DNA from 3 places in the Edwardsiella piscicida genome. Region 1 is predicted to be linked to each of the others. Evidence: predicted binding sites of a transcription regulator. Region 1 holds the regulator's gene; each other region holds the start of a gene.
The links. The regulator Fur, encoded in region 1, represses iron uptake genes when iron is present. The targets are predictions, from matches to a motif close to ATAATAATGAGAACNACTATCAA.

Region 1 (2,204 bases):
GTGGTGATCTCCAACCCGGATTACGTCTATATGGACTTCCCGTACGAGGTCAATCCGCAGGAGAACGGCTACTACTGGGGCACCCGCTTCAGCGATGAGCGCAAGATCTTTGCCTTCGCGCCGGACAACCTGCCGCAGAACGCCGAAACGTCGGTCGATCGCGACGGTAACTACTTCAGCGCCAAGAGCGACAAGCCGTGGCCGGGCGCCTATGGCCTCTCTGCTCAGCTGTGGAGCGAAGTGGTGCGTACCGATGAGATGATGGAGTACAAGATCTATCCGCGCATCATGGCCGTCGCTGAGCGTGCGTGGCATCAGGCGGGCTGGGAACAGCCGTATCAGGCCGGGCGTGAATACAAGGGCGGCGAAACCCACCTGGTCGATCAGCAGGCCCTGCTGCAGGACTGGCAGCGCTTTGCCAACCTGATGGGGCAGCGTGAGCTGGCCAAGATGGACAAGTCTGGCGTGGCCTACCGCGTACCGCAGCCGGGTGCCCGCGTCGTGAACGGCACGCTGGAGACCAACGTTGCGATGCCGGGCCTGATCGTGGAGTACTCCGTCGACGGCGGTAAGCAGTGGCAGCGCTATGATGCCAAGGCGAAGCCGAGCGTGAACGGTGAGGTACAGGTGCGTACCGCATCGCCGGACGGCAAGCGCTTTAGCCGCGTGGAGTCCGTCAAGTCCTGACGGGGCATTACCCTCATTTTCCCCCGCCCCGCGCGGGGGCCTTAGGATGAGCGTCCGCGGCGCGGCCTCATCCTCTCCCTCTTCCGGTTTCGATCTGAGTAGTAGTGAGCAGTAATTGCCCTCGGTCTCTGAGGGCTTTTTTTTGTTCGTCGGCGCGCGGGTAAAAAAAACGGCCCCGATGGGCCGCTTCGCTGACGCTGGAGGTCGGGCCGCTTAGGCCTTTTCGTCGTGCAGGGCCTCATCGCTGCGGCAGTCGCCCTCGGCGCAGTGGCCGTAGAGATACAGGCTGTGGTTGGTCAGCTGGATGCCGTGTTTTTTGGCGATTTCACGCTGACGCTTCTCGATGGACTCATCGCTGAACTCGATGACCTTGCCGCAGTCCAGGCAGATCAGGTGATCGTGGTGGTGCTGTTGGGTCAGCTCAAAGACCGATTTACCGCCCTCAAAGTTATGGCGGGTAACGATGCCGGCATCGTCAAACTGGTTGAGCACGCGGTATACGGTCGCCAGACCGATCTCCTCGCCCATGTCGATCAGCTTCTTGTACAAGTCTTCAGCACTGACGTGATGGCACGTAGGATCTTGCAGTACTTCCAGAATCTTGAGACGGGGAAGCGTGACTTTCAGGCCAGCTTTCTTTAACGCGGTGTTGTTGTCAGTCATTCGGATTCTGTCCTGTCACAGCGCCCGGCAGCGCCCTGGGGCCGTTACCGAACGGAAAATAATAGTGAGATTCATTATAAGGCCGATATCCCTAAATGGGAACCGTGGCGCGGCGTGGTCAGCGCGGGGTGTCTGCGGCGCAGATCTGATATAACTCGCGAATAATGAGGAAGATAGAAACAAATGACGCAGCGAACTGCGCACTATCGTTTTTATTGATGGCTGAAATACCTGCCGGCTATTAAACGGGGATCCGCGCCGGCAGGCGATAGGCATTAGCCCAGGATATCGGCCAGATGCATCTCTGCGCTGAGCTGCTTGACCCAGGCGTCTACGCGCTCGGCGGTCAGCTCTGGCTGGCGATCCTCATCGATGGCCAGGCCGACGAAGGTGTTGCTGTCGACCAGCGCCTTGGAGGCTTCAAAGTGGTATCCGGCGGTCGGCCAGTGGCCGACGATGGTCGCGCCGCGCGCTTCAACCAGCTCGCGGATGGTGCCCATTGCATCGCAGAAGTACTCGGCATAGTCTTCCTGATCGCCGCAGCCGAACAGCGCTACCAGCTTACCGGAGAAGTCGATCTCCTCCAGGGAGGGGAAGAAGTCATCCCAGTCGCACTGCGCTTCGCCGTAGTACCAGGTGGGGATACCCAGCAGAAGAATATCAAACGCCTCAAGGTCTTCCTTGCTGCTCTTGGCAATGTCATGAACTTCAGCAACGTCTTTACCCAGTTGCTTCTGGATCATCTTAGCAATGTTTTCCGTGTTGCCGGTGTCGCTGCCAAAGAAAATACCTACGATTGCCATATCGCGAATTTACCTTTTATCTCAGAAATTAAATCAGGCTGTGCCCCGACC
Region 2 (2,204 bases), 710 kb from region 1:
TCTGCGTGAGCTAGAAAAGCCGGGGCGCGACCCGCGTCCGGAGTTTAAAACCGCCACGTTTGCCGAGGGGGTCGAAACCCTGGCCGACCTCAGCGTCGGGATGATCCTGGAGGGAACGGTCACCAACGTCACCAACTTTGGCGCCTTTGTCGATATCGGCGTACATCAGGACGGCCTGGTGCATATCTCCTCTCTCGCCCATAAGTTTGTTGACGATCCGCACAAGGTGGTTAAAGCCGGCGACATCGTTAAGGTGAAAGTCCTTGAGGTCGATCAGGCTCGCCGACGCATCGCCCTGACCATGCGTCTGGATGAGCAGCCCGGCGAAGGCGGAGGCCGACGCTCGTCGGCCGATCGCAGCAGCGGTGAACGCCCCCGTCCGGGACAGCGTCCGGCACGCACGGGCCAAGGACGCACTGAACGCGCGGGAAACAGCGGCAACAGCGCCATGGGGGATGCCCTGGCGGCAGCGCTGGGCAAAAACAAGCGCTGACGGCGACGTCACGCCCCCCGCCGTGGGGGCGTGATGCTCATCACATAATGCAAATCTAAATGAGACTTCATCGCAATTTCATAATCTTCCCCCGCCGTCCGCCGCGCGGAAAGGTAATGAAAATGTTACGTAAAGTTACCCGATACTGCGTACCTCCCGCCCTGACGCTGGCCGCCACTCCGTGCACTGCGCCTTTTCATCCGCGGAACCAATAATTCATATCAATATGATATCAATGAATAAATCATCAAAATGACACTCTCCCGTCGCCGCTCTCGGCGGCAAGCAGCAGGCGATGGCGTCGACGCCCCTCAATCCCACACAAAAAATAGGCACATTCCATTAACCATTTTAACGAATGATTCTCATTTGCGGACTGTTTAAAATAGTGCTAAAACACAGCGATAGTAAGGACGATGGCCGCTTTAGCGTACGGCGCGTCGTTGACGTAAGCCGCGCGACGTTCGGCTTGAAACACAGATGAAAACGATTATCAGTTTTATTATACTGCGTGTTCACCCAGGCGCCCTCTCCAGCCAACACCATGCCGCCGGCGCCCCCGAGTGAAGGCTCAGCGCAATGACTGTCGTAATAAGTAAGAAGGTTTATATGCATCGGCTTCTTCCGGGTCATCAATACAAAATATTGGGCTTTTCACCGAATATCAGTCCGGCCTACCGTCAAAAGCTGCTCTCGCTGGGATTCCTGCCCGGCTCGCCGTTTACGGTGGTGCGTATCGCGCCGCTGGGCGATCCCATTGAGGTCAAGGCGCGCCGGGTCAGCCTGGTGCTGCGTAAGAAAGATCTCGCGCTGCTGAATATTGAACCGATGGGCGAGCCGCAGCCTGCGCCGCAGAGCGCGGCCGTCGCCGCCATCGGCGCGCAGCAGCGCGCCTAAACGCACCGCATAGCCACCTTCATCGGCCTATGCTCAAGGGATAGCGCGGGCGCTTCACGCCCGTGCCAGTGTCTGTCTTCGCCAAAAAACAGTAAATTATGAAACAATTGACCATTGGGTTAATCGGTAACCCCAACTCAGGGAAAACCACGCTGTTCAACCAGCTGACCGGTGCGCGCCAGCGCGTAGGCAACTGGGCCGGCGTCACCGTCGAACGTAAAGAGGGGCAGTTCGCAACGCCCCAGCATCAGGTCAAGCTGGTCGATCTGCCCGGCACCTATTCGCTGACCACTATCTCCGAGCAGACCTCGCTGGATGAACAGATCGCCTGTCACTACATCCTCAGCGGCGATGCGGACCTGATCGTCAACGTGGTGGATGCCGCGAACCTAGAGCGCAACCTTTACCTGACGCTCCAGCTGCTGGAGCTGGGCATCCCCTGCATCGTCGCACTCAACATGCTGGATATCGCCCGTAGCCAGCAGATTGAGATCGACATCGACGCCCTCTCCAAGCGCCTGGGTTGCCCGGTAATCCCGATGGTCTCTACCCGCAGCGAAGGGATCTGCGCCCTGAAGCGAGCCATCGACATGCCGCCGGTCTGTGCGGTGGAGGCGCTGGTTGATTATCCCCCGCTGCTGCTGAGCCAGGTCGATCGCCTATCGCAGGTGATGCCCGACTCCCTGACCATGCAGCAGCGCCGCTGGATTGCCCTGCAGCTGCTGGAGGGTGATATCTACAGCTCTTCGCGGGCCAGCAACGCGCTGGCGTTGCTACCGGAGGTGCGCGATACCCTACAGCGTACCCTGAACGA
Region 3 (2,204 bases), 1.5 Mb from region 1:
GACCAATGATGACGGCACGATGGCGCGCGCTCCGCAGGTGATGGCCTTTGCGCGCCAGCATGGGATGCCGGTGGTGACCATTGAGGATCTGGTGGCCTATCGTCAGGCGCATGAGCCGCAGGAGCAAGCCTGCTAATTCGGCCGCATCGTTAACGCGATCGCAGATATATCAAGGGATAGCCAGCGGCTATCCCTTGCGCTTTTATAGCGGCGTCGCCTGCAGCAGGGCCAGACTCAGCCCCATGACGGTCATGCCGCACAACACCCCGCGGCTGGGATTGCTGTGCGGATCGATCTCCCGCGCCAGCGGCATAAGCTCATCCACCGACAGCGCGACCATGATCCCGGCCACCAGCGCCATGATCGCCGCCATCCCGACCGGCGATACCGTCGGCCCCAGCAGGGTAAAGGCCAGCAGCCCACCGAGGATCTCTGCCACGCCCGACAGGCTGGCCCACCACAGCGCGCGCAGGCGCGAGCCGCTGGCAGCATACACGGGACCCGCGACGGCCAGCCCCTCGGGAATATTATGAATGGCTACCGCCAGGGCGATGCCCATCCCCAGCTCCAGATCGGCGCTGGCGGTGACGTAGGTGGCGATACCCTCGGGAAAATTGTGCAGACTGATGCCCAGCGTAAGCAGCAGCGCGGTGCGTTTTAGACTCCGCGGCGTTCGATTCCCCAGCGGGACCATATCGTGGGCGTGCTGGTGGGGCAGCAGGCGATCCAGTAGAAAGTATCCGACCAGACCGAGGATAAACATCGCGTAGCCGAGCAGCGGCGGCATCTTCGGCGTATTCAGCGCCGCGGGCAGCATCTCCATCAGCGAAATAAGCAGCATGATCCCGGCGGCGAAGCCGAGCGAAAAGGCCAGCACGCGATTGGAGGGCCTTTGCCCGATGATGGCCAGCAGAGCCCCAACGGCGGTGGCGCCGCCGGCAAGCAGCGTCAGAAGCAGGGGAATGGACATGGACACGCCTCGTAGTTGATGATAATGATTTTCATTATTTATTAAGTGTGAGCAGAAGTAAATAAATGTGAGCGTGTTATATACAATTCCACCGATTGTCTGTGCCTATTCTATGCTTCTGGCTATCGAGCGAGGGGCTGTCGCGTACTCCGTGCGCGGAGCCGTTTTTTATGACCGGCGCTGCAAGCGACGGGCGAGCAGGGTGAGGCAATACACTATGAGCGAGGCGACGATGCCGGCGCTGTTTCTGGCGCACGGGAGTCCGATGAACGCCATCGAGGATAATCCGTTCAGCGCCCTATGGCAGCGTCTGGGGCGTGAGTTGCCGCGGCCAAAGGCCATTGTGGTGATTTCCGCCCACTGGTGTACCCAGGGGCTCTGGGCCACGGCGATGGCGCAGCCGCGTACCCTGCATGACTTTGGCGGCTTTCCGCCGGCGCTCTCTGCGCTGCGCTATCCGGCGCCCGGCAGTCCGGCGTTGGCCCGGGAACTGCAGTCTTTACTGGCGCCGCAGTATACGCTGTCGCTGGATGAGGGCGGCTGGGGGCTGGATCATGGGGCGTGGAGCCTGCTGGTTCACCTGTATCCCCAGGCCGATATTCCGGTGATACAGCTCAGCCTCGATCCGCGTCAGCCGGCGGCGTATCACTATCAATTGGGGCAGGCGCTCGCCCCGCTGCGGCAGCGCGGTGTCCTGATGTTGGGCAGCGGTAACGTGGTGCATAACCTGCGTACGCTGCGCTGGGAGGCTGAGGCCGAACCTTATCCCTGGGCGCGGCGCTTTGAAGACGTTGTCCGCCAGGGGCTGCGTGAACGCGGTGAGGATGCCGCATTGCTGCGGTTTGCCGATAATCCGGATGCTACGCTGGCCAATCCGACACCGGAGCACTTTCTGCCGCTGCTGCCTGTGCTGGGCTGCTGGGATGGCGCGGAGCCGCTGCGGGTGTTTGAGCAGGGGATCGTCATGGGGTCGCTGAGCATGCTGTCGCTGCAGGTAGGCTAAGCGCAGCGTTGGGTCGGGATGAGGCGGTACGGTCGAGACGTTATCGGCGATGAGCGACGAGCGCGATATATCGACGGCGTTGAGTCTCTGTCTGGATAGCGATAGCAGGATAGGTCAACTGCGGGAATCAAGCGTAAAACAGGGAGAGGATGACGAGATGCAGAAGAAAAACAAGAGTGGTGCGAAGAGAGGGACTTGAACCCTCACGTCCGTTAGGACACTAACACCTGA

Region 2: the regulator Fur is predicted to act here: its motif matches at 974-996, upstream of feoA (ferrous iron transporter A).
Region 3: the regulator Fur is predicted to act here: its motif matches at 989-1,011, upstream of zupT (zinc transporter ZupT).

The regions. Positions count from the first base shown of each region.
Region 1 covers NZ_CP090968.1:2,744,520-2,746,723, reverse strand. Annotated here, with positions in the region: gene L1P05_RS12500 (beta-N-acetylhexosaminidase) at 1-687, shown strand, start outside; gene fur (ferric iron uptake transcriptional regulator) at 901-1,350, opposite strand; gene fldA (flavodoxin FldA) at 1,626-2,153, opposite strand.
Region 2 covers NZ_CP090968.1:3,455,793-3,457,996, forward strand. Annotated here, with positions in the region: gene L1P05_RS15780 (Tex family protein) at 1-493, shown strand, start outside; gene feoA (ferrous iron transporter A) at 1,103-1,390, shown strand; gene feoB (Fe(2+) transporter permease subunit FeoB) at 1,489-2,204, shown strand, end outside.
Region 3 covers NZ_CP090968.1:520,311-522,514, forward strand. Annotated here, with positions in the region: gene ribB (3,4-dihydroxy-2-butanone-4-phosphate synthase) at 1-136, shown strand, start outside; gene zupT (zinc transporter ZupT) at 203-970, opposite strand; gene ygiD (4,5-DOPA-extradiol-dioxygenase) at 1,188-1,973, shown strand; tRNA gene L1P05_RS02355 (tRNA-Leu) at 2,151-2,204, opposite strand, start outside.